Regions from separate parts of the Streptomyces sp. WMMC500 genome, predicted to be linked through region 2. Evidence: riboswitches for the same ligand, from Rfam matches in the RefSeq annotation. Region 2 holds a riboswitch; each other region holds the start of a gene.
The links. A riboswitch is a leader RNA that binds a small molecule or an ion and turns the genes downstream of it on or off. The one in region 2 is predicted to bind cyclic di-AMP.

Region 1 (7,343 bases), 2.0 Mb from region 2:
GGACGGCGTGCGGGACCCGGCGCTGACGAACCAGTACCGCGACGTGGTCTTCGGCCAGGGCGAGCTGGACTTCCGCCGCTTCTTCAGCGGACTGCGGGCGCCGGGGCTGCCGCTGTACTTCTGGGAGCAGGACCGCGGCCCGCAGGAGCCGCAGGGCTCGATCTGGGCGGCCGAGACGAGCTACGACGCGATGGTCGCGCTGCGCCGCCGGGGCTGCTGACCCCCGTCGGCGCCCGCGGGAAGGGCGCCGGCGGGCGGGCCCGCGCCGCCGCCACCGGCGGCGCGGGCCGCGCGGTGCCGTGCCCGCGCCGGGCCGGCCGCGGGCACCTCCCCCGCAACCGAAACGAGGAGGTGCCCGCCGACCGGTCCGCCGCGGGTGCTCAGGCGGCGTCGCTGCGGCCCGCTGCCGCCCGGGCGACGTCGCAGGACCAGGCGGGCTCGACGCCGGTACGCCGGCAGACCAGCAGGTACAGCGGGATCGGCGGCGTGTACGGAACGCCGTCCGCCGGCCGGTGCACCAGCCGGGGTCCGGCCGCCGCTCCCCCGGAACCGGCGGCCGGACCCGGCACGGCGGCGCCCGGCGCGTAGTCGACGCTCCGCGGCCAGTGCAGACCGAGGTCCGAGCCGGCCGGCACGATCCACCACCACCGGCTGCCGTCGGCGAAGACGCAGCCGACGCGCGGCAGCCGCGCCATCACGTCGTACCCGATCCGCTCGGGCACGCCCACCGCGTCACCGCCGAGCGCCGCGGTGTCCGCGCCCGGCACGGCCAGCCGGAGCCGGCCGCCGGGCTCGGTGCGCATCATCCTGCGGTCCGCCTGCCGGCGGGCCCACCGGCCTCCGGCCGGCCGGCCGCCGCGCGGGTGCCCGGAGCGCTCGGGCCGGCGGCCGTCCCGGCCGCCGGCTCCTCACGCAGCAGCTCCGCCCAGACCACCAGGCCCGGGCCGGGACGGGCGTCGTACGCCCCCCAGCTACTGCTCACCGCGGTGACGAGCAGCAGCCCCCGCCCCTGCTCGTCCGCGGCCGACCGCTGCACCCGCAGGCGGCCCGGCTCGGCACCCTGATCGGTGACGGCCAGCCGCAGGCGGTCGGCGCTGCAGCGCAGCTCGCACCCTATGCGCCGACTCCCCGTATGCAGCAGTGCGTTGGTCACCAGTTCCGAGAGGACGAGGGTGGCGCTGTCGCCCACCTCGTCCTCCACCCCCCAGCGGTGCAGTTGCTCGCGGGCGAGCCGGCGGGCGACCGTGACGGCCTCCGCGCGGCCCGGCACCTCGAAACCGCACCGCGCCGCATCGACCCCCGAACGGGATCCCGGCAAGCCGGGGCCCTGTGTCACGACCCCCGAGCGATACGGCTGTGTGGACTGGCTCACAGCCCAAACTATGGCCCCGCCGTTGTCACTTGGCAACCCTCACTGTGAAATTTTCAGAGTTTCCGTTGCACTGTGTCCGCCGAGGCCCGGGCGTGGCACACTGCTTGCGGCAGTCCGACAGGGAGGTATGGCGTGAGCGAACCGCGGTCCGCGCCGACCGTGGGGCAGGTCGTGCTCGGGAAGCGGCTCCAAGAGCTGCGCGAGCGGGCCGGGCTCAAGCGCGAGGAGGCTGCCCGGACCCTGCGCGTCGCCCCCGCCACCGTGCGCCGGATGGAGACCGCCGAGGTCGCGCTGAAGATCCCGTACGTGCAGATGCTGCTGCAGGCGTACGGCATCGCCCAGGAGGAGGTCGACGCCTTCGTCGCGCTGGCCGAGGAGGCGAACGAGCCCGGCTGGTGGCAGCGGTTCCACGACATCCTGCCCGACTGGTTCAGCATGTACGTGAGCCTGGAGGGCGCGGCGTCGCTCATCAGGTCGTACGAGCCGCAGTTCGTGCCCGGCCTGCTGCAGACCGAGGACTACGCGCGGCACGTGCTGAAGGTCGGCTCCCTCGGCCGGATCGGCCCCGCCGAGATCGAGCGGCACGTCGCGCTGCGCATGGAGCGCCAGGAACTGCTCACCCGCGAGCACGCGCCGCGGTTCTGGGCGATCGTCGATGAAACGGTCCTGCGCCGCCCGGTGGGCAGCGGCGCGGTGATGCGCGCGCAGGTCGACCGGCTCCTCGACCTCTCCTCGCTGCCCAACGTCACGTTCCAGATGGCGGAGTTCCGCACCGGACACCACCCGGGCACGTACAGCCCCTTCGTCCTCTTCCGGTTCGCCATGCCGGAGCTGCCGGACATGATCTACACCGAGTACCTCACCGGCGCCGTCTACCTCGACGGCCGGCACGAGGTGGCCACACACCTCGCCGCCCTGGACCACATGGCGGCCCAGGCGGCGACGGCACAACGCACGAAGGACGTCCTCCGGGACTTCCGCAAGGAGCTGTGAATGGAACGCATTTACAACGGCATGCCGGCCGCCGATCTCGGCACCGAAGGCTGGCACAAGCCGTGGAGCGGCGGCAACGGCGGCAACTGCGTCGAGGCCATGAAGCTACGGGACGGCCGGATAGCGGTCCGGCACTCGGCCCACCCCGACGGTCCCGCCCTGATCTACACCCCCGGTGAGATGGACGCGTTCATCGAGGGCGCCAAGGCGGGCGAAGCCGACTTCCTGCTCTCGCGGAGCCCCGCGTGACCGCGCCCGGCGCCGTGCCCGCGCACCGCCCGCGGCGCCGCCCGGTCCACTCGCCGTCCGCACCGGACGGCGAGTCCATCCCGGCGAACGGGGGAGTGGCCCGCATGCGCTGACGTGGGCCGCCGGCCGGGAGTACAGAGAGGGAGGGGACACCCCGGGGGGGTCCCCTCCCTCGGTGTTCACGGGTCCGGTGCCCAACCCCGCGCGGTGGCGCGGCACATGAAATTTCAAAAATCATGAACCGTGGGTGTACGAACCGCTGCCTTCCGCGACGTAGAGGCGTACGGTATGCCCCCGATGGCCCTCGTCAGCCACTCGGGGAGGCCCGCGATGAGCCCATCTCCACCCGCGCCCTCCGGCGCCGTCCCGGCCGCCGCCCGGCGGGCGGTCCGCGTCGGGGTACTGCTCCCCCGGCTGCCGGAGGAGCCCGGCGCCTGGTTCGCGGAGTGCGCGGCGTACGACTCCGCGGGCGCCGACGCGCTGTGGCTGGACGGCGGTCCGGACCCGGCGCACGACGTGCTGGCGCTCGCCGCCGCCCTGGCCACCGCCACGAGCCGGGCGAAGCTCGTCGTCGCCCTGCCCGACACCGTCCCGCAGGCCGCCCTGCTGGCCCGGGCCCTGGCCACCGTCGTGCTGCTCAGCGCCGGCAGGCTCGCGCTCGCCGCGGACTCGCGGCGGTGCGCCGAACTCGTCGCCGTCGCCCCCAAGGTGCCCGCCTTCCGCCGGCTCGCGCCCGCCGGTCCCGGCTACGAGGAACCGGGCGCCGGGCGCTGGACCCCGGTGGCGGCGCCCGCCGGTCCTGACGCCTGGCGGGCCGCCCTCGCCGGCGCCGCGGAGCGCGGGGTGCACGGTCTCGTCGTACCGGCGGGACAGCCGCTGTTGGAGGCGCTGCGCCGCGGACCGGGTGCCGAACGTCACACCCGCCCCAGCCGCCCCGCGCGTGCGCGCGTCACCACGGAGCGTCAGACTACGCGTGGATCCTCGTGATCCGCTTGTGATCTGCCGTTCGATCTCCTAGTGTCCCAGACGTTCGCAGACGCGAGCACCGCGCTCCGGTACGCCGAATCCTGCCCGTCGGAGCCCGGAACCGTCGTCCCCACAGCCGTTCGGGCAGGAGCGGGGGAACCACTTCTCCGTCGGCCGGAGGCACGGTGGCAGGACCGCACCGGACTCCCCGACTCGGGGTGAAGCCGCACCGCACGACGCGGCCGGGCAACTCCAGCCCGAACCCGACAGCTCACCTCGCAGGCGTCGGAGAAAGAGCGAGCCACCATGGCCGGAACCGGCACCCGGCGCGCGCCCAAGTCGCGCTCCACCCGCCGCTATGCCGCCGCCGCGGGGGTGGGCATAGCCCTGCCCGTCGTCGGCAGCCTCGCGGCGACCGCCGCGCACGCCTATACGGTCGAGAAGGGCGACACCCTCTCGGAGATCGCCGAGGACAACGGATTCGGGGCCGACTGGCAGCGGCTGTACGAGGCCAACAAGGCGGCCGTCGGCGACAACCCGCACCTGATCCTGCCGGGCCAGGAGCTGGACCTCGACGGGAAGAAGCAGGCCGAGAGCAAGCCCACCGACGCCGAACAGAGCGCTGCCACCACCGAGAAGAAGCAGCAGCGCTACGTCGGGCACACCGTCGCCGCCGGCGAGACGCTCTCCAAGATCGCCGCGAAGTACGACGTGCCCGGCGGCTGGCAGCGCGTGTACGTCGACAACAAGAAGGCCATCGGCGACAACCCGGCCGCGCTCAAGGTCGGCACGGAACTGCGCGTCGACACCGAGGGCGGCAAGGTCAGCGAGGCCGTCGACCCGAACGGCGCGTCGTCCTCCGGGAGTTCCGGCGGTGCCACCGAGGCGTCGCAGGCGAGCGTCCCGACCACCGAGTCCGGCATCCAGGCCGCGGCGCGGGAGATCGTGCCCGCGGACCAGTTCACCTGCTTCAGCAACATCGTGGAGCGGGAGAGCGGCTGGGACCACACCGCGACCAACCCCAGCTCCGGCGCGTACGGCCTGATGCAGGCGCTGCCCGGCGACAAGATGGCCTCGGCCGGCGCCGACTGGCGCACCAACCCGGTCACCCAGCTCAAGTGGGGCCTGGACTACATGAACGAGCGCTACGGCAGCCCGTGCGGCGCCTGGGAGTTCTGGCAGGCCAACAACTGGTACTGATGCCGAGGGCTCCGGGCCCGCGGTGAGTCTCCCGCCGCCCCGTCGCGCGGATCGTCCGCGCGGCGGGGCGCGTTCGGTTACGGACCCCCCGCTCGGGTACGGCCCCAGGGCTACGTCCCGGCCGCCTGTTCCGTCGCCGGGGGCGGCGGCGCGGGCGCGGGCGGAGCCGCCCCGGACACCTCGGCCAGGTCCCGCGCCGCCTGCGCGAGGAGCCGGTGCATCGCCGACTCCGCGGCGTCCGGGTCCCCGGCCCGTATCGCCTCCAGCACGGCGCGGTGCCCCGGCACGGGATCCTGCGGATGGTGCCCGGGGCCGTGCACCAGGTGGTCGCGCGCGGCCAGTCCGCTCGCGATGACCAGATCCATGCGCTCCAGCAGCTCGTTGTGCGAGGCGGCGAGCAGGGCGCGGTGGAAGGCGAGGTCCGCCGCGACGGCCGCGGCGGAGGCGGTCGCGCCGTCCCGCGCCCCGGCCATCGCCGCGAGCGCCTCCTCCAGCGCCGACAGGTCGGCGGCGGTACGCCGCACGGCCGCCAGCCGGACCGCCGCCGGCTCGACGATGCCGCGCACCTCGTCCAGGTCGCGCAGCAGCGGGGCGGCGGCGGGGCGCGACCGCGCGGCATCGCCCTCGCCCTGCTGCCGGGCCGCGGACTCGAAGCGCCAGCGCAGCACGTCGGCGTCGAGGAGGTGCCAGTCGGAGCGCGGCCGGACGAACGTGCCGCGCTTCTGCCGCGCGTCGACCATGCCCTTGGCCGCCAGCACCTTCAGCGACTCGCGCAGCGCGGTGAGGCTCACGCCCAGTTCGGCCTGGAGGGCGGCGAGGTCGAGGGTGGCGCCCTCGGCGATCTCGCCGCCGAGGACGCGGTGCGCGAGGGTCTCCACCGTCTGTCCGTGCACCCCGCGGCGGGCGTAACCCGGCATGGCCGCTCGCTCCTCCCTGAATCCTGCTCGACTGCTCCCCCGCCGCCCGCGCCGCCCCGCGGCGCCCCGGCTCAGGCCGACGACTTTACGACGCTCCAGCCGCCGTCGACGACCAGGCTCGTGCCGGTGACGTACGACGCCTCCGGTGAGGCGAGGAAGGCGACCGCGGCGGCCACCTCCTCCGGCGCGCCCAGCCTGCCGGCGGCGGTCTGCGCGGCGCTGGCCCTGCGGTCCGCCTCGGGCACGCGGTCCCAGAGCCGGGTGAGCACCGGTCCCGGCAGCACGGTGTTCACCCGCACCGACGGGCCGTACTCGACGGCGAGTTGGCCGGCCAGCGAGAGCAGCCCGCCCTTGGCGGCGGCGTACGCGGGGTGGCCGGGGATGCCGTGCCGGGCGTGCACGGAGGAGACCAGCACCGCGGCACCGGGCCCGTCCGGCTGCGCGCGCAGGCCGGGCAGGCAGGCGCGGAAGCCGAGGAACGCGGCGGTCAGGCCCACGTCGACCTGACGCCGCCAGGAGGCGGGCGACGTCTCGTGCGCGGGGGCGACGTCGACGGCGACGGCGTTGGAGACCAGGACGCCGACGGGGCCGAAGCCCCCGGCCGCGGCAAGGATGCGCGCCCAGCCGTCCTCCCCGGCCACGTCCGCGGCGACGGCCGCGGCCGTGCCGCCGGCGGCGGTGATCTCCGCGGCGGCGGCCTCCGCCCGGTCGCCGTCGATGTCCGCGACGACGACGGCGGCGCCCTCGGCGGCGAGCCGGCGGGCGGTGGCCGCGCCGATGCCGGCGGCGGCGCCGGTGACGACCGCGGTGCGGCCGGCGAAGCGTGCGGTGTGCGGGGGTTGCGCGGCTCCGGCTGCTGTCACGAGGTCACGCTCCGGGTGTTGACGGATCTGCCGCGGCACTTCTACGTTGCCCGGCAAGGTTAATTCGTAATTTAAGAATTGAGCAAGAGGGGCGGAAACAGCGTGGCGCGCATCCACTTCGGCGGCGACTACAACCCCGAGCACTGGCCCGAGGAGGTCAGGGCCGAGGACATCCGGCTGATGAAGGAGGCCGGGGTCTCCATGGTCACCGCCGGGATCTTCTCCTGGGCGCTGGTCGAACCGCGGCCCGGCACGTACGACTTCGACTGGTTCGGCCGCGTGCTGGACGACCTGCACGGCGCGGGCATACGGGTCTGCCTGGCGACCATGACCGCCTCCCCGCCGCCGTGGCTGACCGAGCGGCACCCCGAGGTCCTGCCGCAGGACGCCGACGGCGTCCGCCAGTGGCCCGGCTCGCGCCAGCACTTCTGCCCCTCCAGCCCGGTCTACCGCGAGCACGCGGTCCGCCTGGTCACCGAGCTGGCCACCCGCTACGGCACCCACCCCGCCCTGGAGAGCTGGCACATCGGCAACGAGTACGGCTGCTCCAACCCGCGGTGCTACTGCGACGTCTCCGCCGCCGACTTCCGCCGCTGGCTGCGCGAGCGCCACGGCACCGTCGAAGCGCTGAACGCCGCCTGGGCCACCACCTTCTGGTCGCAGCGCTACGGCACCTTCGAGGAGATCTTCCCGCCGCGCAGAACCCCCACGCACCCCAACCCGGCCCAGGTGCTGGACTACGCGCGCTTCTGCGACGACGCGCTGCTGCAGTGCTACCTCGCC
Region 2 (7,343 bases):
CTCGGTGGGCGGCGGGGGTTTGTCCATCTCTCCTCTTCAACAGGCGGGCGGCGGGCGGCGCTCGGCGGCCGGCGGGGTGCGCGTGCGTACGCGCCTCAGCGCCGCCCGTCCGCGGCGTCCAGGCCGTCCCACATGTTCTCGTACCACGGCCTGTCCACCGTCTCCCCGGCCTCGCCGGAGCGGGCGGAGCCGGTGCCGTCGCGCATCAGGTAGCCGGTCTCGCCCGGCAGCACGTAGTGCAGGTGCTCGCGGGCCTGCCGGCGGACGTACTCCGGGTCCCGCCAGCGCGCCTTCTCGTCCCGCAGCTCCTCCACCCGCCGCTCGGCCTGCGCCTTCTCCCGCTCCAGCTCGGCGATCTCGGCGCGCTGGGCGATGTACTGGCGCAGCGGGTACGCGAGCGCCACCACCAGCGAGCAGACGACGAGCGCGAGCACCGCGGCCCGCCCCGTCAGCCGGCTGCGCCGCGGCGGGCGCGCGCGGTAGACGCGCTCCGAGACCCGGCTGACGGCCTGCTCGCCGAGCAGCTTGAGCCGGGTGGTGGTGGAGAAGCGCTCCCTGGCCATGTGCGTCGCGTCCTCCCCGGGCGGCGTGCGGTGGTCGGCCCCGGTCGCACCTTACGCGGTGCGGCCGGGGCCGGGTGCGTCCGACGCCGATGTCGTACGGGTCGGCCCGGTCAGCCGTTCTTGTAGCGGGGGAAGGCGCTGCGGCCCGCGTACTCGGCTGCGTCGTCGAGGATCTCCTCGATGCGCAGGAGCTGGTTGTACTTGGCGACCCGCTCGGAGCGGGCGGGGGCGCCGGTCTTGATCTGGCCGCAGTTGGTGGCGACGGCCAGGTCGGCGATGGTGACGTCCTCGGTCTCGCCGGAGCGGTGGGACATCATGCACTTGAAGCCGCTGCGCTGGGCCAGCTCGACGGCGTCCAGGGTCTCGGTGAGCGACCCGATCTGGTTGACCTTGACCAGCAGCGCGTTCGCCGCGTTCTCGTCGATGCCGCGCTGCAGCCGCTCGGGGTTGGTGACGAAGAGGTCGTCGCCGACGATCTGGACCTTGTCGCCGAGGCGCTCGGTCAGCACGTGCCAGCCGGCCCAGTCGTCCTCGAACAGCGGGTCCTCGATGGACACCAGCGGGTAGTCCGCGACGAGCTGCTCGTAGTACTCGGTCATCTCGGCGGCGGAGCGGCTCTTGCCCTCGAAGACGTAGGCGCCGTCCTTGTAGAACTCCGAGGCGGCGACGTCGAGCGCGAGGGCGACGTCCTGGCCCGCGGTGTAGCCGGCCTTCTGGATCGCCTCGACGATGAGGTCCAGCGCGTCCCGGTTGGAGTCGAGGTTCGGCGCGAAGCCGCCCTCGTCGCCGAGGCCCGTGGACAGGCCGCGCTCCTTGAGGACGGCCTTGAGCTGGTGGTAGATCTCCGCGCCGCAGCGTACGGCCTCGGAGAACGACTCGGCGCCGATCGGCGCGATCATGAACTCCTGGATGTCGACGTTGGAGTCCGCGTGGCTGCCGCCGTTGAGGATGTTCATCATCGGCACGGGCAGCACGTGCGCGTTGGGGCCGCCGAGGTAGCGGAACAGCGGCAGGTCGGAAGCCTCGGAGGCGGCGTGCGCGACGGCGAGCGAGACGCCGAGGATGGCGTTGGCGCCCAGCGACGACTTGTCGGGGGTGGCGTCGAGGTCGAACATCGCCTGGTCGATGAGGCGCTGCTCGGTGGCGTCGTAGCCGACGAGCTCGGGGCCGATCTGCTCGATGACGGCGAGCACGGCCTTCTCGACGCCCTTCCCGCCGTAGCGGGCCTTGTCCCCGTCCCTCAGCTCCAGGGCCTCGAAGGCGCCGGTGGAGGCGCCGGACGGTACGGCAGCACGGCCGGTGCTGCCGTCGTCGAGGCCGACCTCGACCTCGACCGTGGGGTTGCCGCGGGAGTCGAGAATCTCTCGGGCTACGACGACGTCGATGGACGGCACGGTGTCTCCTTCGGAGGGATTCGCTACGGGTTCCGCCCTGAGCCTAGCCGCCCCGGGTGACGGCCCCGGCGCGTACCCGGCCGCATTCCGCGGTACGAGACGGTTCGCGCCCGGAAAGGCCGGGAGAGGACGCGAGAGTGCAGGGAGGGTTCCGGAGCCGGGCCCGGGGTCACCGGGGCCGGCGGTGTGCGGCGTGGCCGTCCCGGCCGGCGCACCGGACGGGCCGGGACGGCCACGCCGCGCCGCACCGTGCCCCGGCGGCGTACGGGGCGACGGGTGCGGCGGTACGGGGCGCGGGCGGGCCGGCCGGTCTCGGTCCGGTGCGGCGGCCCGCGCCCCCGGCTAGCTCACCTTCAGCTTCTGGCCCGGCCGGATGAGGTCCGGGTCCCCGCCGATGACGGACTTGTTGTCCTCGTACAACTGCCGCCAGCTCTCCCCGCCGTGCCGCCGGGCGATGTCGTCGAGGGTGTCGCCCTCGCGGACCTCGTAGTAGAAGCCGCGGAAGACGGTGCGGGACTCCGGCTGCGTCTGCTCGCCGGCGCCGCGGGCCCCGGTGCCCTGCGGGGCCTCCTGCGGCGCCTGCTCCTGCGCCTGCGGGGCCGTCTCCGGCTGGGTCTGCGGTTGCGCCTCCTGTGGCGCCGGCGCGAGCTGCCCGGCGGGCGGGCCGCCGGCGGCCAGGCCCGCGCGAGAGCCGCAGGCGGGCCACGCGCCCGGGCCCTGCATGGACAGCAGCCGCTCGGCCACGGCGATCTGCTGCTGCTTCGACGCCAGGTCGGCGCGCGGGGCGTAGCTGCGGCCGCCGGCGGCCTCCCAGCTCGACTGGGAGAACTGGACACCGCCGAAATAGCCGTTCCCGGTATTCGTCGCCCACTCTCCTCCGGACTCGCAGGCGGCCACCCGTTCCCACGTATCGATGGGCTCCGCGGCAGCGTGCTGAGGGCCCAGCACGGGCAGCCCGATCGCGGTTCCCGTGGCGCCCACGAGAACGGCCATGCGGGAGTGTGTGCCCAGGCGTGCCTCTGCGGCGGGGCGGCGGTGCTTACCCGTTCCGGCAGGAAGAAGCATGATGCTCTTTTCTCACCGACGCCTGCGAGGTGAGCTGTCGGGTGCGGGCTGTGAGTGCCCGGCCGTACGTCGAGCGTGCGGCTTGACCCCAAGCCGTCCGGTCCGCCTTCTCGTTGGACCGGAGCGGCGCTTACCGTGGGTCCCCCGCTCCTGTCAGCGGTGCTTCATGCACAGGTGGCCCGGGTGAACGCCGACAGGATTCGGCGTGAGGCGATCACCGGGGCTCGCGTTGGCGAGCGATGTGACGGTAAGCACATAGGCGTGTGCGATTCAAAGACCCCGGAAAGCGCCGCGCCCGGTTTTCCGTCCGTCAGGTAGCCCGGTCAGCCGATTACGTCAAATATGACTAATCCGCGCCGACTTCACCCGCCGACCGTTCAGTTCCCGCTCAATTCGAGTTCCTGACCAGGCTTGATGTTGTCGGGGTCCGCACCGAGGGAGTTCTTGTTGCCGTCGTACAATTCGGACCATCCGCCCGCCAGTGAATGCTCCGAGGCGATATCCGAGAGGGTGTCACCCGGTCGGACGGTATAACTGCCCTCGCCCGCCGCGGCTTCGCCGCCGGATCCGTCGCTCCCGCGGTTCCCGCTTCGCTGCCCCGTGTCGTCGCCGGGGATCTCCGCGATCCACTCGCGGCCGGTGTCGGGCACCTCGCTCGCGTCGGGCGACTGGGAGCTGCCGGGGGTCTCGACGGCCTCGCGCGGGGCCTCGGGGGCGGAGGGCGGGGTGTCGGACGGCGTGGGGGTCGCGGAGGCGTCCGGGGCGCGGTGCCGGCCGGTGCCCTCGGAGGCGCCGGTGGTGTCGGAGTCCCGGCCGGCCGACTCGCCGGACCCGCCGTCGCGCTCGTCCGGGTCCTGGGTGCCGCGGTGCTTGCCGCCGCCCTCGGTGCCCTTCTCGGCGTCGCGGTCGCCGTCCTCGGCGTCGCGCTTGTCCTCGCGGTCCGTACGCCGGTCCCCGTCCTTCTCCCCGCCCTGGGAGCCGTCCGTGGCGCCCGGGTCGGGGGCGAGGGTGGGCGGCGCCGTGGGGGGCAGCGGCAGCTCGGCGCCGGGGTCGACCTCCGGCACCGCGTCGTCGCCGTCCAGCCCGGCGTCCTCGGCGCACTCCGGCCACGCCCTGTCGGCGCCCATGCCGGCGAGGATGCGCTCGGCGACCGTGATCTGCTGCGCCCGGCTGGCGAAGTCGGGCTGCGAGGCGAACTCCTCGCCGCCGTACTCCTGCCACATGTCCATCGTCAACTGCAGGCCGCCGTAGTACCCGTTGCCCTCGTCGGCGCTCCACAGCCCGCCGCTCTCGCACTCGGCGACCCGGTCCCACGTACCGGCGTCGGCGGCGCTCGCGCCGCTCGCCCCCAGCAGCGGCAGGGCGAGACCCGCCCCGGTCGCACCGGCGGCGACGACGAACGCGGGGGCCTGGCGGGGACGTCGGTGGCGTCCGTTACCCGAGCGCATGCGAGTGCCTTTCGTTCCCTGTGTGTTCGAGCCAGTGGCAGAACTTAATACCGAAGTACCTCCGATCACAAGTTGATCGCCTGAGAGTCACGGGCAGATCACAGAGAAGGGTCGAAGCGCACCGGCAGCGTCCGTAGACCGCGCATGATGAGCCCGCCGCGCCACCGCAGTTCGGACGTCTCGCCGGCCAGCCGCAGGTCGGGAAGGCGGCGCAGCAGGGTGCCCAGGGCGGTCTGCGCCTCCAGGCGGGCGAGGGGGGCGCCGAGGCAGTAGTGGATGCCGTGGCCGTAGCCGAGGTGGGGGTTGTCACGGCGGGACAGGTCCAGGGTGTCGGGGTCGGCGAACCGGGCGGGGTCGCGGTCGGCGGCGGCCAGCACGACGAGCACGGGGTCGCCCACGGCGACGCGCTGCCCGCCGATCTCCAGCGGCTCGGTGGCGTACCGCCACGTCGCCAGCTCCACCGGGCCGTCGTAGCGCAGGAGTTCCTCCACGGCCGTGGGCAGCAGCGCGGGCTCGGCGGCCAGCAGGGCGCGCTGGGCGGGATGGGTGAGGAGGGCGTAGGTGCCGTTGCCGATGAGGTTGACGGTGGTCTCGAAGCCGGCGAACAGCAGGATGAACGCCATGGCGGCGGCCTCGTTCTCCGTCAGCTTCTCGCCCTCGTCGGAGGCGCGGATGAGGCCGGAGATGAGGTCGTCGTCCGCGGCGTCGCCGGCGCGAAGCGCCGCGCGCTTCCGGTGGATCAGCTCGGCGAGGTAGGCGCGCATCTTCTTCACCGCGCGCGCGACGCCGCCGCGGGGGCCCTTGCCGTGGTTCCGGGGGTCCGGGCGGCGTCCCCCGGAAAAATGCAGCATGGCGCCCGCCCAGTCGCGGAAGTCGTCCTGGTCCTCGGCGGGTACGCCCAGCAGGTCGCAGATGGCGTAGATCGGCAGCGGGAAGGCGAACTCGTGGATGAGGTCGGCCTCGCCGCGGTCCGCGAAGCCGTCGATGAGGCGGTCGGTCAGCTCCTGCACACGGGGCGCGAAGGCGGCGACGCGGCGGGGCGTGAACGCCTGGGAGACCAGCCGGCGCAGCCGGGTGTGGTCGGGCGGGTCGATGTTGAGCAGGTGGGTCATGAGGCCGGCGCTGCGTTCGCCCGGGATGCCGGTCTTGTCGCTGTGGTGGTGCGCGGGGTTCTTGGACAGCCGCGGGTCGGCGAGGGCCCGGCGGGCGTCGGCGTAGCGGGTGACGAGCCAGGCCTCGACGCCGCTGGGCACGGTGGTGCGGTGGACGGGCGCGTGGGTGCGCAGCCAGGCGTACGCGGGGTAGGGGTCGGTGGCGAACTCCCAGCCGAAGAGCGCGGGCCGGGGCCCGTCGCCGGGCGCGTCGGGGCCGGACACGTCAGCGGGCGCCGGAAGGGGCGCCGGGAGGGCCGTCGGCGCCGCCGCCCGCGGCGGACGACGGGGCTTCGGCTCCGGCCGCCGCCGGTTCCGCACCGCGCGAGCCGGGCGTCGAAGCCTCGGCGCTCGCCTTCTCGGCGATGAGGATCGCCTCGCGGTACCCGCGCGCCGCCGACCGCAGCGCCGTCTCGGGGTCGACGCCACGGGCCTCCGCCCGCAGGGCCAGCGCCAGCAGTTCCGCCCCGATGACGGCCGCGGGACCGCCCGCCGGTGCGGGCTCGCCCCGGCCTTCCCCTACGGCGTCGGCAGCCTCGTCGGTACGTCCGCCGTGCCCGGCGGTGGGCGGGCCGCCGTTGCCCGGCCCGGGGGGCACCGGCACGTTCAGGCCCGCGGTGCGGGCGCGGCCCGCGAGCTTCGCCACCAGCGACAGCGCCGGCTGGGCCAGCGGGACGCCCTCCGTGACCGACGTACGGCGCTTCTCCAGGGCCTTCTCGCGCAGCCAGTGCGCCTTCACGTCCGCCGGGGTCTCGGCCACCGCGTCGCCGAAGACGTGCGGATGGCGCCGGACCAGCTTCTCCACGATGGTGCCCGCCACGTCGTCGACGGAGAAGGGCTCCTCGGGGTCGTCCTCCGCGATCCTGGCGTGGAAGACGACCTGCAGCAGCACGTCCCCCAGCTCCTCGCGGACGGCATGCCGGTTCCCCGCCTCGATCTCCTCGACCAGCTCGTAGACCTCTTCCAGGCTGTGCTCCGCCAGCCCCTCGCTGGTCTGGATGCTGCTCCAGGGGCACTCGCGCCGGATCCGGTCCATCACCTGCACCACGTCGACCAGCCGGGCCCCCGGCACGTCGTACGAACCGGGCAGCAGCTCCAGGGACGGCATCTCCACCCGCCCCGAGCCCGCCAGCCGAGCCAGGCCGTCCGTCAGCCCGGGCTCGCCGTCCGCCGCGGCGACCACGACGACGGTGGCGCCCGCGGCGCAGGCGTCGACCAGCTCGCGGGCGTCGGGCTCCGCGGTCTCCACCGCGACCCCCGCCTCGCGCAGATACGGCACCTGAGGATGCGCGGCGTCGGCGCACAGCACGCGGTCGGCGCCGCGCAGCGCCTCCCACGCGGGCCAGGACAGCAGCCCGGGCGCGATGCGGTGGGTGGTGGTCAGCAGAACGATTCGCCCGGTCACGTCCCCGACCGTAGCCGACGCCTCCGACAGCCCCGCACCGGCCGCCGGTCCCGCGGCCGTCCTACGCGCCCCGCCCGCTCACTGCTGGGGGGCGACGCCGCCCTCCGGGGCGGCGCTGACCTGCTTGATCCACGGGGTCTCGGCCCGCCCCAGTCGCACCTGCTCGTCGTCCCACTCGCCGAACCGCGGGCTGACGTCGATGCCCAGGTCCTCCGACGCCTCGACCAGCACCCCGCCGAGCCGCGCCTGGCCTTCCTGCGTCTGCGGGTCGATGCCCAGCTCCTCCACCAGCCCCTGCACCATGAGCTGCTGCTTGT
Region 3 (7,343 bases), 2.0 Mb from region 2:
TGGGAGGACACCCCCACGCAGATCCTCGTCGGCCGCTGGGCCGCCCGCGACACCCGGCTCGGCGGTCAGCACGTCGGCGCCGGCGACCTGCTGCTCCTCGGCCTCGCCGCCGCCAACGACGACCCGGAGATCCAGCAGGCGCTGGGCGGCGCCGGCGGCGTGGGCGGCGGGTACGGGGGCGTACCGGCGCAGTCGGGCAACAGCGCCCACTTCGCCTTCAGCTACGGCGACTTCCGCTGCCCCTTCCCGGCCCAGGAGATCGCCGAGATCATCGCCAGGACGGGCCTTGAGGTGCTCCTCGACCGGCTGCCCGACCTGGACCTGTCCGTACCGGCCGCGACGCTGGTGCGGCGGCCGTCCGCGTTCCTGCGCGGCATGACCGCTCTGCCGGTCACCTTCACCCCCGTACGCGCTGCTGGAGGTCATCCGTGAACTGCCCGCACGCCGCAGGACCCGCCGCCGCCCCGACCGGCTCCGGGGCCCTGCCCGAGCCGCTGGCCGTCGACCCGCTCGTCCGCGACCTCGCGGGCGAGACCGCCCGGCTCTGCGCCGCACCCCCGCTCACCCGCATCGAGCTGCTCGGCGCGCCGGCGTGGACCGTCACGCGGCACGCGGAGGCGCGGCAACTGCTCACCGACACCCGGCTGGTCAAGGACATCGGCGCCTGGCGGCTGTGGCAGACCGGCGCGGTCACGGCGGAGTGGCCGCTGATCGGGATGGTCGACCCGGGCCGGTCGATGTTCACGGTCGACGGCGCCGAGCACCGGCGGCTGCGCACCAAGACGGCGCAGGCCATCACGCCGCGGCGGCTCGACGCGCTGCGGCCGGTGGTCGAGCGGGTGACCGCCGAGCTGCTGGACTCCCTTCAGGCCGCGGCGGCGGAAGGCGACGGGGTGGTCGACCTCAAGGAGGTCTTCGCGCAGCCGCTGCCGATGCGCGTGGTGTGCGCGCTGATGGGCGTCCCGGAATCGGAGATACCGCGTCAGATGCGGCTGTGGAGGGCCTTCTTCTCCATGCTCACGCCGCAGGACGAGCGGCTCGCGGTGATGGCGGAGCTGGACCGCGTGTTCACGGACATGGTGCGGCAGAAGACCGCGAACCCCGCCGACGACCTCACCAGCGCGCTGATCCTCGCCGACGAGGGCGGTGAGCCGCTGACCGAGGAAGAGGTCGTCGGCAACCTGAAGTCGATGATCGCGGCCGGGCACGAGACCACGATCACGCTCCTGCTCACCACCGTGCGCGGGCTGCTGACCCACCCCGAGCAGCTCGGCATGGTCCGGGAGGGGAAGGTGACGTGGGAGACGGCGATCGAGGAGGCGCTGCGCTACGACCCGCCCGTGACCCACCTGCTGATGCGGTTCGCGACGGAGGACATCGAGATCGCCGGCACGGTGATCGAGAAGGGCGAGGGCGTCGTCATCTCGTACCGCGCGATCGGGCGCGACGCCGGGCACCACGGGGCGGACGTGGACGCCTTCGACGTGACCCGGGCGACGCCGATCCGGCACATGACCTTCGGGCACGGGCCGCACATCTGTCCCGGCGCGGCGCTGTCGCGGCTGGAGGCGGCGGTGGCGCTGCCGGCGCTCTTCGCCCGGTTCCCGGAGCTGCGGCCGGCGGTGCCGTTGGCGGAGATCCGTAACCTGCCGGTGCTGACGCAGAACGACCTGGAGTCCTTCCCCGTACGGCTCGTCTGACGCCGGGGGCCGGGGGCAGGGCCGGTGTCCGCCGGTCGTGCCTCTGCCCTGCCCGCCGTCCTCCTTCCGTCTCCCCTCCGTCCCCAGCCTGGGCTCCCGCCCGTCACCCGGTCCGTAACCCGCCTGGCCCCGCCCGGTCGCCGTCCTGCCCGGGACGCGGAAACCTGAGGGGACGACGGCAAGGGCCCGCGTGTCGGCCGCACAGGAAGGGCAGCGCAGGAAGGCAAGCGCAGGAGAGGGCAGGTGCAGCCGGTGCGGGAGGACGGCGGGCAGGGCGGCGACCGGCTGGGCGGCGACCGGCGTGGCGGCGGCCGGCGGCGCGGCGACCGGCGGGGCAGCGGCGGTACGGACGGGGGCGGGCGCCGCCTGTTCCGGAAGAAGGCCGGCCCGTACGCCGAAGGCCCCGCCGACCGCGACGACAGCCCGGCGCTGGAGCTGCCGGCCCGGCCGCCCTCGCGGGCCGACGTGGCCAGCACCGGCGAGCGGCGCGTGGGATGGGCGCTGCGCTGGCTGCCGGCGATGCTGATCCTCATCGGTGCGGTGTTCTACTGGGTCACGCCGGAGGGCCTGACCTCGTCCCCGTTCTTCGAGTCCGCGCCGCTGGTCGCCGCGGGGCTGCTGTCGCTGCGCGCGACCGTGCTCACCGCCGTGATCGCGATCATCGTCAACGTCGTGCTGGAGATCGGCAACGGCACGGCGGACTACAGCGAGTCCATCATCGAGATGATCTCGCAGTGCGTGATCGGCGGCCTGGCCATCGGCATGAACGTCCTGATCATGCGCAACTACCGGCGGCTGACCTCCGCCCGCCACGTCGCCGTCGCCGCCCAGCGCGCCGTGCTGCCGAACCCGCCGGCCGGCTTCGGCCCCCTTCTGGTCGCCGCCCGCTACCGGGCCGCCGACGCCGACGCCCGGATCGGCGGGGACCTCTACGCCGTGCAGGAGAGCCCGTACGGCGTGCGCTGCATCGTCGGCGACGTACGCGGCAAGGGGCTGGAGGCGGTGGAGTCCGTGGCCGTCGTCATCGGCGCCTTCCGGGAGGCGGCCGAGGAGGAGCCGGGGCTCGCCGGGGTGGCGCGGCGGCTGGAGCGCGCGCTGCAGCGCCAGGAGACGGGGCGCAGCGGTCTCGACCGGGTGGAGGGGTTCACGACGGCGGTGCTGGCGCAGGTCGACCGCGACTGCGGCAGGCTGCGGCTGCTCAACCGCGGCCATCCGGCACCCATGCTGCTGGGTGCCGACGGCGCGGCGCGCATGCTGCACCCGCGCGAGCACGCGCTGCCGCTGGGCATGGGCGAACTGGGCACGTGGCCGGACGAGCTGCTGGAGGTGCCGTTCCCGCCGGGCTCCGCCCTCGTCCTGTTCACCGACGGCGTGACGGAGGCGCGGAACAAGGCGGGCGTCTTCTACGACCCGCTGACCCGGCTGGGCGGTCAGGTCTTCGACGGCCCGCATGAGGTGCTGGACACTCTCCTGGACGACGTGACCCGCTACACCGGCGGACGGGTCGCGGACGACATGGCGCTGTTCTCCCTCGCCCGCTCCCGTACCCCGTCCGGCACGCCGCCGGCCCCGCCCTCGCATGCACACGCTCCGTAGTGGAACAGCGCCCCTCCGCATAACAACTGATGCACGATCAGCTAACGACCGGACCTCACTCCGTGTAGCCGGCGCGTCAAGTTGTCCGTTTCCGCTGGTACATGCCCGGATCGTCCGCGGCAAAGCACAACTGAATAACGGGAACGACTTGGAATCGAACGCCGTCGTCCGCTAGCGTGCGGTAACGCAGCGCGGTCGTCACTGCCGCCGCAAGAGGCGGCACCGTGCGCCGTCGCCGAATCCCGCACGCGAAACAACTGCAGCAACGGCAACACCTAGGGAACCGGGGAACCACCACCTTGGGGTGAATCGGGCCAACCTCCGCGAGGAGGCGGCCCGTAGGAGACCTTCCTGCTCCGAACCCGTCAGCTAACCCGGTAGGCGAGAAGGAAGGAAAGGAGTACGCCTTCGTGGCGTCCTACAGGCCTGGGCCTGGCTACGGCCATGGCTATGACGATTACGGCTACGACGGCTATGCGCCCGCCGGCAGCGCCCCCGAGGGATACGCGCCGGTCGGCTACGCCGCCGAAGAGCCGGTCTACGCCGCCGGAGAACCGGTCTACGCCGCCGAAGAGCCGGTCGACGAAGTCTTCCCCGAGGACGGCCTTCCCTCCCGCGGCCGCCGGCGCCTCCCCCGGCAGCGCGGCGGCAGCATGGCGCGCAGCGGCGCCGTACTCGGCGTAGGCGTCTTCGCCGCCGTCGGCGCGGGCAGCATGGCCACGGCGCAGGAGAAGCCGCCGGTCGCGATATCCATGCCCGACCAGGTCGACGCCGTCACGAGCGAGATCAGCGCCCAACTCCCGGACGCGGAGAGCCTGCCGGGCGTCGGCGAGCTGATACCGAGCAAGGAAGAGCCCGTCTCCGACGACACCGTCGTCACCACCGCACCGCTCACCCAGGTCAGCTACGCCAGCGACACCGGCTCCGGCACCGCGACCCCGGCCGCCGACTCCGGCGAGGCCCTGCGGGCGCGCATCCTTCAGCAGGCCGACCAGCAGCAGGCGGAGGCCGACGCTGCGGCCCGCGCCGCCGCCGAGGCCGAGGCCGCCAAGCAGGCGGCCGAGGAGGCCGCCGAGGCGAAGGCGGCGGAAGAGGAGCGCCAGCGCCGTATCGAGGAGGAGCGCCGCCGCAAGGCGGAAGAGGAGGCCCGCCGCAAGGCGGAGGCCGAGCGCCTCGCCAAGCTCGCCGCGAGCTACGTCGCCCCCCTCGCCAACTACACCCTCACCTCGACGTTCGGCGAGTCCGGCGACATGTGGGCCGCGGGCCACACGGGCCAGGACTTCGCCGCCTCCACCGGCACCCCGGTCAAGGCCGTGCACGGCGGCACCATCACCGAGGCCGGCTGGGCCGGCTCGTACGGCTACCGCATCGTCCTCACGCTCGAGGACGGCACCGAGATCTGGTACTGCCACCTGTCCTCCATCATCCAGTCCTCCGGCGAGGTCACGACCGCCGACGTCATCGGGCGCGTGGGCGCCACGGGCAACGTCACCGGCCCGCACCTGCACCTGGAGGTCCGACCCGGCGGCGGGGACGCAGTGGACCCGCTCGCCTGGCTGCGCAACAACGGCGCCCCGGTCTGACCGGGCGGCGGGCCCGGCAGCCCGGCCTTGCGGGCCGGGATCACCCCGCCCGCCCGACGGACCGCAAGCCCCCATAAACCCCTTCCCCACGTCTCCGGCGTGCCCGTACGCACCTTCCCCCGTGGCGTCCGGGCGCGCACCGAGACCGCCGGCGGCCCTGGTGGCCGACCCCCCGACACCAGGGCCGTCGGCCTTTTCCCGGGACCTACTCCCCGGGACCGCAGAGACAGAACGGATGCCCGGCCGGGTCGGCGAACACCGGGCAGCTCCCGCCTTCTTCGGAGAGCCGCGTGGCCCCGAGCCGCAGCGCCAGCTCGCCCGCCGCGGCCGAGTCGTCGACGCCGAAGCAGATGTGCATCTGCTGGGGATACGCGCGCTCGAAGTCGGGCCAGAGCGGCGGCCGGTAGCCCGGCACCTCCTCGAATGCCAGCCGTGGAAAGCTGTCCTCGTCCTTGGCGATCACCATCCAGTCGTCGCGAATGACCCGCATGCCGAGCAACCGCGTGTAGAAGTCGGCAAGCTCGCGGGCGTCGGCGCAGTCGAGCACGATGTTCCTGACGTAGGCGTCCATGGCGCCACCCTGCCACGCGGCCCTGAAAACCCCGTGAGACGCCGTGCCGCGCCCGGCTCAGCGGCTCACGCGGCAGCAGCGCCGGTGGACGTACTGCCCCCGGCGGCGATCTCGCCCAGGGCGGCGCGGATCGTGTGGAGCATCCGCTGGGGCCGCTCGAAGACGTCGCTCGCGGCGAACCGCAGCATCCGCCGGACGTCGGGACAGCGCCCCAGGTCGTTGAAGCGCTCGACGTCGGCCAGATGAGCGGACCGGCTGCCGTGGAAGCCGTACCCCTCGATCTCCACGACGAGCCCCGCCACCGGGAAGAAGAAGTCCACCCGTATCCGCCGGCCGTTGGGCGCGGTGAAGGGCACCTGGCTGAGCGGCCGCAACCCGGCGTCGTACATCCGCAGCCGCGCCACCGTCTCCGCGGGCGACCCGGACCGAGGGTCGACGAGCGCCAGCCGCCGCCGCGCCGCGACCACACCCCGCCGCTGCCCGGCCCCGGCAACGGCTTCGGACACCGCATGCAGATCGGTCACCTGCTCCCGCCACCGCCGCGGCAGCTCACCACCGGGACCCCACGGCCGCCGCGTCAACGCCGACTCCACGGCAACCAGCGCCGCGTCCCGCTCCGCCGTACGCAGCAGGTCGACCAGAGTCCGCACGGCGCTGGTCACCCGCAACCCGGCGACGGTGACGATCTCCTCGCCACTCACCGCGGTCCGGTGCACCACACACCCCCCGGGCATCCGGCCCCGCCCCCGCACGTGGGTGAACTCGGGCCGGACGTCCAGCACTTCGATGCCGTGCAGATGGGCCGCCGCGCTGTGACTCACGACCAACCCCGGCCGCCCGGCCTGCGCCACCCGCAACCGCATCCGCAGATCATCGACCCGCCCGGGCTCCACCCACACCCCGCCCCGAACCTTCCGCCACCCGTCGCTCCGCAACCTCCGCACCAACACCCCGGCCGACCACCCGGCCGCCCGGGCCTCGGCACACACCAACACGCCACCGTTCACCGCCGCCAACTCACCCAGCGGCCTCGCTTCCCCCGTCATGCCCCCATCCTCTCGCGGATCTCCACCCTCCGCTTCCCCCTGTGGATAACTCCGCTGCAGAGGTCTCCACGCAGGTCAGAGGCCCTCGGCGAACTCGCCGGCTCGAACGCTTGCAACGAAGGCCCGCCACCCCGCGGCAGAGAAAGCGAGGGTAGGCCCGCCCGGGTCCTTGCTGTCCCGCACGGGAACGACACCGGACGACGCGACGGTCGGCGCCCACTCGATGCAGCCGCCGCCCTCGCCGTTGCTGTAGCTGGACTTGACCCACTGGGGAGTGGTGATCATCAGGGAAGCGCCTCCCTTACAGAGCGGATGAGATCCGCGGAGTCGGTCGGGGACAGGGCGTACGCCCGAAGCAGATCGTAGGCGCGTCGGCGGTCATCGAACACCTCTGGATCTTCGAGCAGGTTGCCTGTCCCAATACCCTCCTCATACGCGACGCCCCTGCCGCCGTCGAGAGTGAACAGAGCCAATGCGCCACCCAGCAGCGTGTGCTCTCCGTGGGCGAAGGGCAGCACCTGCACCACCGTGGCGTCGGTATGCGACAACTCGACCAGCCGCTCCAGTTGTCGGCCCATCACGACAGACCCGCCCACTGGTCGACGCAGCACTGCCTCATCCAGGATGGCCGAGAACTCCGGAGGCGGGTCAGCGCGCAGCAGTGCCTGCCGCGCCATGCGGGCGGACACCAATTGCTCGACCTCGTCGTTTGAAGCCCGCGGCTTGCGCGCCTCGAAGATGGCGCGGGCGTACTCCTCCGTCTGGATCAACCCGGGCACGATCAGCCCCGCGAACTCCGCAATGATGCGCGCCCGCGCCTCCAACTCCATCCGTCGGCGGAACTGGT
Region 4 (7,343 bases), 3.3 Mb from region 2:
CCAGACTTTCCTCCGGCGACAAGCGCTGACACGAAGCCCCGGACCGACCGGCTCCGCTACGCCGCCGGGAGTAGCGGCGGTGTCGCCCGCCGGCGGACGCGCCGCGCACCCGGTGCGCTCGATGCTGTCGGCATGTCCGTTCGCACCCGAACCACCGTGCTCTGTCTGGCCGTTCTGTCCGTCCTCTCCCTCGTGGTCGCGCCCGTGCCGGCGGCCCCCGCCGCCGGCGCGGCGGGCGCGGACCCCACCCGTGTCCGGGTGGACGCCGGCCGGCTGCGCGGCGAGGTCGCCGGCGACGTCGTCCGGTTCGAGGGAGTGCCGTACGCCGAGCCCGGTCGGCACGCTGCGCTGGCGCGCCCCTCGTCCGCCGCAGCCGTGGCCGGGCGTGCGCGACGCGACCGCCCCCGGTCAGGCGTGTGCCCAGTCCTACGGGGGTCCCGGGGCGCCGGTCAGCGGCGGCGAGGACTGCCTGTACGCCAACGTCACCCGGCCGCTGCGGCCGAGCAGGAGCGGGCCGCTGCCCGTGATCGTCTGGATCCACGGCGGCGGCATGACGACCGGCGCGGGCTCCGACTACGACGCGACCCGCATGGTCACCGCGGGTGACGTGATCGTGGTCAGCGTCAACTACCGCCTCGGCGCACTGGGGTTCCTCTCCCAGCCGGCGCTGGACACCGAGGGCGCCGTCTCCGGCAACTACGGCCTGATGGACCAGACCCGGGCGCTGACGTGGGTGCGGCGCAACGCCGCGGCGTTCGGCGGCGATCCCGCGCGCGTCACGCTGGCCGGACAGTCGGCCGGTGCCCGCAGCGTCTGCGCCCACCTGGCCTCCCCGGCCTCCCGTGGCCTGTTCCAGCGCGCTGTCGTGCAGAGCGGCGCGTGCGCCAACCCGGTCATGACCAAGGCGGCCGCCGACGCGAAGGGCGCACGGGCGACCCGTGAGGTGGGTTGTGCCGACGCCGCGGACGCCGCGGCCTGCCTGCGCCGGGCCCCGGTTGCCGACCTGCTCGGCACCCTGGAGGGCGTCGGTGCACCGGTCACCGGAACACTCGCCGACGACGCCTGGGGGCCGGTCGCCGGCACGCCCTCCCTGCCGCGGCAGCCGGGCACGGCCCTGCGGCGCGGCTCGGCCGCCGGGATCCCGCTGCTGATCGGGAGCACCCGCGACGAGATGCGCTCCTTCGTGCCGTACGAGTACGACCTGTCCGGCAACCGGCTCACCGCCGAACGGTACGCCGGCGTCGTGGCCGAGACCTTCGGCGCCGACGGCGCGGCCGTGCTGGAGCGCTACCCTGCCGACGGCCATCCCAGCCCCGTCCTGACGCTGGCGAGCGTGCTCACCGACTGGGGCGGCCGGATCGGCGCCTGCCCGACGCTGGCCACCGCCGCGGTTGCGGCCCGGTACGCCCCGGTCTACGCGTACGAGCTGACCGAGGACAGCGGCGAGGTGATCGACGGGTTCCCCTTCGGCGCCCACCACGGCTCCGACGTGCCCTACCTGTTCGACGTGCCCTGGGCGGAGCCCGGTCCGGAGAGGCTGAGCGCCGCGATGGTCGGCTACTGGACCGCCTTCGCCCGCCACGGCGACCCGAACCGCCCCGGCCTGCCCGAGTGGCGCCCGGCGGGTGCCGGCGGGGAGCCCTCCGTGCTCGGGCTGTCCGGCACCGACATCGCCCCCACGCCCTTCGCGGCCGACCACGGGTGCGGCTTCTGGGCCCGCCGCTGACCCCGCGGACGCACGCCGCGGCCGGCGAGGAGTACGTCGAGGCGCCGCGCCGGCCGCCCCCGCACGTGGCGGCGGGGGCGGCCGGTCACGGCGACCGGGCGCCGGCTCGCGCCGGCCGGCCTCACCTGCCGTAGCGGCTCTTGAGGTGGCGCCAGAAGTCCCGCAGCATCCACGTGTCGAACTCGGTGATCTGCGAGGCGCTTCCGGCCTTCATGAGGAAGCCGCCGACGCCGGTGGGGGTCCAGTCGTAGAAGTCGTCGAGGCCCCAGGTGTGCCCCATCTCGTGCAGGAGGATGTGGATGTTCTCCTGGTCACGCCCGACGGCGTCCATGAAGTAGCCGCGGCCCATCCGCTGCCCCCAGTCGCCGCCCGCGCCGCCGCCGAAGCCCTCGGTCAGCCACAGCGACTGGTCGTAGTGGCGCGCTTCGCCGCCCGGGCACCGGGAGTAGTCGCCGTCCTGGTGGAAGAAGCGGCCGCAGTCCGGCGCGCACTGCGGGGCGCCGGCGCCGTCCAGCACGCCGGCGTAGATGTCGACGGAGTCGTCCTGCCACTGCAGCGTCGAGCGGTCGGCCACCGCCCAGCCGACGACCTTCACGTCCACGTCCTGGTACGGAAAGTCGTCGAAGCCGGCGACCGAGTCGATCCACTTGTTGTACTGCTTCTCCAGGGACTCGTGCACGTCGTCCCGCTGCGCGGCGGTGACGGGGACGCTCGACTCCCAGCGGACGCAGTAGTGGATACTGCCGTCGCCGTTGGCCATCAGTTGGTCCCAGCCGTAGTTGCGGAAGCCGTAGAGGTTCCCGTACGTGTCCTCCATGTGGCTCCAGACCTCGGCCAGCGGCTGCACGAGGTGGGCCGGCGGATTCCACTGCTCCGGGGCCGGGGCCGGGGCCGGGGCCGCGGACTCGCGTGCCGTGGCGGGAGCCGCGATGAGGAGGGTGGCGCCCACGGCGGCGGCGGTCGCGGCGACCAGGACCCTGCGCAGGCTGCGTCCCGCGGCGGAGACGCGTCGAGTGATCACGATGGACACCTTTCCGGGAGGAAGTGGGGGCGGTGCTGTGAGTGGGTCGCCGCCGCCGCCGAAAAGGTTCGCGGGGATCCGGGAGATGCCGCCGGGGCCGGGCCTGGCGTTTGCGGCGCCGTCGTCGCCCGCGGGGGCCTCGCGGTCAACTGCTCACCCTGCGCCTGCAATCCAAAGGCAGCGACTCCAAAGACGTTGTTTTCTTCGGCCAGTTGACGCCCCGTTCTCCCACAGGCGAGCGGTTCCCTCTTCGGATCGGCGAATTCCCGCCCGTGCCGGGATCGACTGTCCCTGCGAACGCCGGCTGCCGCATACCCAAGAACCAACGGAACTTATCGGACATTCCGTCATGCCGCTACGTACCATTTGATCGATTCGCCCCGATCGGGCTCCTGAGTCCGGTGACACGAATCACGTTTGGCCGCGGCGCACCGGCGGCGGATTTCACAGAATCCTTATTCCGCACGCGAGTTGCGCGCCTCTTCGATTCCGGCAGCGGCACTCAACAGGTCCCTGAGCCGGTCTCGTATTGACCAGACGAGTTCCGCGGCTTGTCCGGACCGAAAAGACATGCTTAAGTCTCCGCCAGCCGGGTGGACGCCGAATCCTGCCGCCACCCGGAACCGTTCCCTAATCACACACGGCAGGAGCGGGGGACCCATAGGTAAGTCGCCGGTCCGGATTCCGGAACGGCTTGGGGTGAAGTCGCACCGTCGTGCGGCCGGGCAGCTCCTGCCCGAACCCGACAGCTCACCTCGCAGGCGCAGGAGGAGAAACACCCATGCCTGCAAAAGGTAAGCACCGCCGTCCCAAGCTGCGACTGATCAGCCGTGGTGTCACATTCGCCGGTGTCAGCGGCGTCGCGATCGCCGTCCCGCTGATCGGCGCGTCCGCGGCCTCCGCCGCCGGACCGGCCCCGCAGTCCGCCCACCAGACCGGCGTACGCGCCGAGGCCACCGCCGCGGGGGCCGCCAAGGCCGAGGCGACCACGTATGCCGTGGTCGCGGGAGACTCCCTGGCGAAGATCGCCGACAAGCAAGGCGTGCCCGGCGGCTGGGAGAAGCTGTACGAAGACAACCGCGAGGCCGTCGGCGACAACCCGGACTTCATCCTCCCGGGCCTGGAACTCGCGCTCGGCGGCAAGGCCGACACGGGCGAGTCGAAGGAATCCGACTCGGGCACGAAGGCCGCCACCGCGTCCGTCACGAGCTACCCGGACAACCTCGACGGCTGGATCAGGGAGTCGCTCGACGTCATGGCCGAGCACGGCATCCCCGGGACCTACGAGGGTATTCACCGCAACATCATGCGTGAGTCCGGGGGCGACCCTCAGGCCATCAACAACTGGGACATCAACGCCGTGAACGGCACGCCCTCCAAGGGCCTGCTCCAGGTCATCGCTCCCACCTTCGAGGCCTACCACGTGCCGGGCACCTCGACCGACAGCTACGACCCGGTGGCCAACATCACCGCCGCGTGCAACTACGCCGCCGACCGGTACGGGTCGATCGACAACGTGTTCGGGCCGTACTGAGAAAACCGGAGAGCGCCGGTGAACTCACCGGCGCTCTCCGTCTCGGGCACGCCAGTCGGCCAGTTCGTCGAGGGTGATGACGTACTCGTGCTCGTACACCCTCCTGAGGAACGGCAGCGGGTTGTGCTCGCCGTCGTCGATGAACTCGCCGCTCCAGGTCGTGAACCAGCTCCAGTCCGCCTCGTACGCCTCCAGCAGGTCCGGGTCGGGGATGGAGCCCGTCTCGGTCAGGGCGACGAGCTTCTTGTCGCCGACGAGGTCCACCAGCCTGTCGTACGTGCCGGCGGCGGGGCCGTGGTCGCCGATCGGCGGGTAGGTGTCGGCGCTGACGACGTCGACGACGTCGTCGCCGGGGTACCAGGCCGGGTCGACGGAGTTCCACACCCAGACGAGGTTGTGCAGCCCGTGGTGGCCGGTCATGCGCTCGTACATCAGCCGCCACAGCTCCTTGGCCGGCCCGGGGCCCTTGGCTCCCCACCAGAACCAGCCGCCCTCGGCTTCGTGCAGCGGGCGCCAGAGCACCGGGACGCCCGCGTCCTGCAGCCGCTTCAGCTCTGCCGCGATGGCGTCGATGTCGCGCAGCAGCAGCGCGTACTCCGCGGACTGCGGGTCGGCGAGCGCCGCGGCCACGTCGAAGGTCGTCGCGTCGGTGTAGAAGCCGCGCCACCACTCCTTGCCCGGCTGGTCGATGAGGCCCGCGGGGGCGTTCCAGTGCCAGACGAACGTGGTGATGCCGCCCCGCTCGTGCCAGGCGAGGGCGTTCTCGACCTCGGTGGACGTGGTGCCGCGCTCGACGCGGCTGGGCGAGTAGTCCATCATGTCGTGCCCGGCCACGGCCGGGGCGCGGCCGACGTTCTCCTCCACCCAGCGGACGGATGCCGCGTCCTGCTGGCCGCTGAGGATGTGCCGGCCGTAGCCCGCGGTGAGGTCACTCAGCAGCGCCCGGGCCTCGGGGGTGGCCCGCGGGTCGACGGGGACGCCGGAGACCTGGTGCGGCGGGCGGGGCTCGCTCGGGCTGAGGCTGAGGGCGTCGATCTCGTACCAGCCCCAGTTGTTCACGATCGTGATCGTGTCGGCGCCCTCCCCCAGCATCACCCTGCCTGCGGCCACGGTGCCGAAGGTGTCGGTGGCGGCGAGGGTGACGTCGCCCGCGCCCTCGCCGTTGAGCTCCAGCGACGCGACCTTCTGGCCGTACGGGGCGCGGTAGCGGATCGCGAGGTCGTGGAGCCCGGCCGGGCCGTCGGGGACGGTGACGGTGACGGAGTCCTCGGCGGCGTCGAAGCCGGCGACGTAGCCGGTGCCGGAGTAGCCGGGGGCGGCGGACTCGACGACCGTGCCGTTCAGCAAGCCGTCCTCGGCTTCGTAGACGACGGGCTGGGCGCGCCCGCCGGTCGTGTCGGCCGCGGCCTCGGCCCCCGTACCGGCCGAGAGCAGGGCCGCGAGAAGCGCGGTCAGGACGAGGAGCGCCAGTGCGGGCGTGCGGCGGAGTGGGGGGTGGGTCACCGTGGATCACCTGCCGGGGGTGGGGGCATGCGGGCGTGGGCACGTGGCGAGGAAAATGGGAGCGCTCCCATACTGCTCCTCGTGTAATGGCCACGTCAATAGCTCCCGGGGGGTCACACCCCCGGCGCCGGGCTTGACGGTGAGAAGCGGCAATCCTACGCTCCGCTCAGCATTACGAACAGAGTTCGATATTTCGAACCTCGGAGATGTCATGGTCATGACTACACCCAACCGGCTGCTGCGCGGCGCCGTCCTCCTCGCCGTCCTCGCCCTGCTCCTCAGCGGCGGCACCACGCTCGTGCCACCGCAGGCGGCGGGCATGCCCGCCGTCGAGACCGGCGCGTCGCCCACGCCGGGCGCCGGCACGTTCGCCAACCCCGTCAAGCGCAACGGCCCCGACCCCTGGTTGCAGTACCACGACGGGTACTACTACCTGGCCACGACGACGTGGAACTCGACGATCACCATGCGCCGTTCCCCGACCCTGGCCGGGCTGTCGAGCGCACCGGAGAGGACGGTGTTCGACCTCGCCGGGCGGCCGGGCGGCTGCTGCAACATGTGGGCACCGGAGTTCCACCTCATCGACGGCCCCAACGGGCCGCGCTGGTACCTGTACTACGTCGCCGGCCAGGACGTGCCCGACTACAACCCGACCCAGCGCCTGCACGTGCTGGAGAGCGACGGCACCGACCCGATGGGGCCCTACCACTTCCAGGCCGACCTGGGGAACACCTGGGAACTCGACCCGAGCATCCTGCGCCACAACGGCCGCATCTACCTGCTGGGCAGCGCGATCGACGGCGAGCAGAGCCTGACCATCACCCCGCTGAGCAACCCCTGGACCCCCAGCGGCCCCCGGCGCACCATCAGCCGGCCGACGCACTCCTGGGAGCGGCAGACCGGCGCCGTCAACGAAGGCGCCGAGGCGCTCCACCACAACGGCCGGACGATGATCGTCTACTCGGCCAGCGCCTGCTGGGGGCCCGACTACAAGCTGGGCCTGCTCACCCTCACCGGCAGCGACCCGCTCAACGGCGCGCACTGGACCAAGTCGCCCGCCCCCGTCTTCCAGCGCAACGACGCCAACGGCGTCTACGCCCCCGGCCACAACGGGTTCTTCACGTCGCCCGACGGCAGCGAGGACTGGATCGTCTACCACGCCAACGACTCGGCCTCCGGCGGCTGCGACATGAACCGCTCCACCCGCGCCCAGAAGTTCACCTGGAACGCCGACGGCACCCCGGACTTCGGCACGCCGGTCAGGACCGGAGTCGAGCTCCCCGCGCCCTCCGGCGAGTGACCGGCAGCGGACCGATTCCCACCCCGACGCCAAGGAGACGACCGTGACCCGAACCCCCCACCGCGACCCCGCCGCCGCGTCGAGCACGCCCACGGCGCCCCCGGGCACACCCGCCGCCCCGCCGCCCGGTGCGTCGCGGCGCCGGCTGCTCCGCGCCGCCCTGGCGACCGGCGCCCTGGCGACCACCTCCGTCGTCGGCGCGTCCGGGCTGCGCCCCGCGCCGGCCGGTGCGGCGCCGGCTGCGTACCCCTTCCCCGGC

Region 1: it holds a riboswitch for cyclic di-AMP, as region 2 does, so the genes downstream of both, O7599_RS34180 (LysM peptidoglycan-binding domain-containing protein) here and O7599_RS25350 (transglycosylase family protein) in region 2, are expected to answer to the same signal.
Region 3: it holds a riboswitch for cyclic di-AMP, as region 2 does, so the genes downstream of both, O7599_RS16325 (M23 family metallopeptidase) here and O7599_RS25350 (transglycosylase family protein) in region 2, are expected to answer to the same signal.
Region 4: it holds a riboswitch for cyclic di-AMP, as region 2 does, so the genes downstream of both, O7599_RS10365 (LysM peptidoglycan-binding domain-containing protein) here and O7599_RS25350 (transglycosylase family protein) in region 2, are expected to answer to the same signal.

What each region holds. Positions count from the first base shown of each region.
Region 1 is NZ_CP114905.1:7,909,730-7,917,072, reverse strand. Features, by position in the region: gene O7599_RS34210 (sugar phosphate isomerase/epimerase) at 1-220, shown strand, start outside; gene O7599_RS34205 (hypothetical protein) at 381-806, opposite strand; gene O7599_RS34200 (ATP-binding protein) at 803-1,270, opposite strand; gene O7599_RS34195 (helix-turn-helix transcriptional regulator) at 1,505-2,365, shown strand; gene O7599_RS34190 (DUF397 domain-containing protein) at 2,366-2,614, shown strand; gene O7599_RS34185 (hypothetical protein) at 2,945-3,601, shown strand; cyclic di-AMP (ydaO/yuaA leader) riboswitch at 3,705-3,880, shown strand; gene O7599_RS34180 (LysM peptidoglycan-binding domain-containing protein) at 3,887-4,780, shown strand; gene O7599_RS34175 (FCD domain-containing protein) at 4,891-5,697, opposite strand; gene O7599_RS34170 (SDR family oxidoreductase) at 5,769-6,560, opposite strand; gene O7599_RS34165 (beta-galactosidase) at 6,663-7,343, shown strand, end outside.
Region 2 is NZ_CP114905.1:5,864,408-5,871,750, reverse strand. Features, by position in the region: gene O7599_RS25365 (DUF501 domain-containing protein) at 1-27, opposite strand, end outside; gene O7599_RS25360 (septum formation initiator family protein) at 96-563, opposite strand; gene eno (phosphopyruvate hydratase) at 674-1,957, opposite strand; gene O7599_RS25350 (transglycosylase family protein) at 2,300-2,950, opposite strand; cyclic di-AMP (ydaO/yuaA leader) riboswitch at 3,027-3,238, opposite strand; gene O7599_RS25345 (transglycosylase family protein) at 3,400-4,470, opposite strand; gene O7599_RS25340 (cytochrome P450) at 4,569-5,846, opposite strand; gene O7599_RS25335 (nucleoside triphosphate pyrophosphohydrolase) at 5,848-7,026, opposite strand; gene O7599_RS25330 (SurA N-terminal domain-containing protein) at 7,105-7,343, opposite strand, start outside.
Region 3 is NZ_CP114905.1:3,840,671-3,848,013, reverse strand. Features, by position in the region: gene O7599_RS16340 (cytochrome P450) at 1-432, shown strand, start outside; gene O7599_RS16335 (cytochrome P450) at 429-1,700, shown strand; gene O7599_RS16330 (PP2C family protein-serine/threonine phosphatase) at 1,944-3,296, shown strand; cyclic di-AMP (ydaO/yuaA leader) riboswitch at 3,520-3,695, shown strand; gene O7599_RS16325 (M23 family metallopeptidase) at 3,707-4,879, shown strand; gene O7599_RS16320 (VOC family protein) at 5,085-5,450, opposite strand; gene O7599_RS16315 (hypothetical protein) at 5,516-6,313, opposite strand; gene O7599_RS16310 (DUF397 domain-containing protein) at 6,572-6,781, opposite strand; gene O7599_RS16305 (helix-turn-helix transcriptional regulator) at 6,781-7,343, opposite strand, start outside.
Region 4 is NZ_CP114905.1:2,554,087-2,561,429, forward strand. Features, by position in the region: gene O7599_RS10350 (DUF4185 domain-containing protein) at 1-29, shown strand, start outside; gene O7599_RS10355 (carboxylesterase family protein) at 386-1,726, shown strand; gene O7599_RS10360 (hypothetical protein) at 1,848-2,747, opposite strand; cyclic di-AMP (ydaO/yuaA leader) riboswitch at 3,336-3,525, shown strand; gene O7599_RS10365 (LysM peptidoglycan-binding domain-containing protein) at 3,529-4,281, shown strand; gene O7599_RS10370 (glycosyl hydrolase) at 4,306-5,784, opposite strand; gene O7599_RS10375 (glycoside hydrolase family 43 protein) at 6,002-7,084, shown strand; gene O7599_RS10380 (arabinan endo-1,5-alpha-L-arabinosidase) at 7,128-7,343, shown strand, end outside.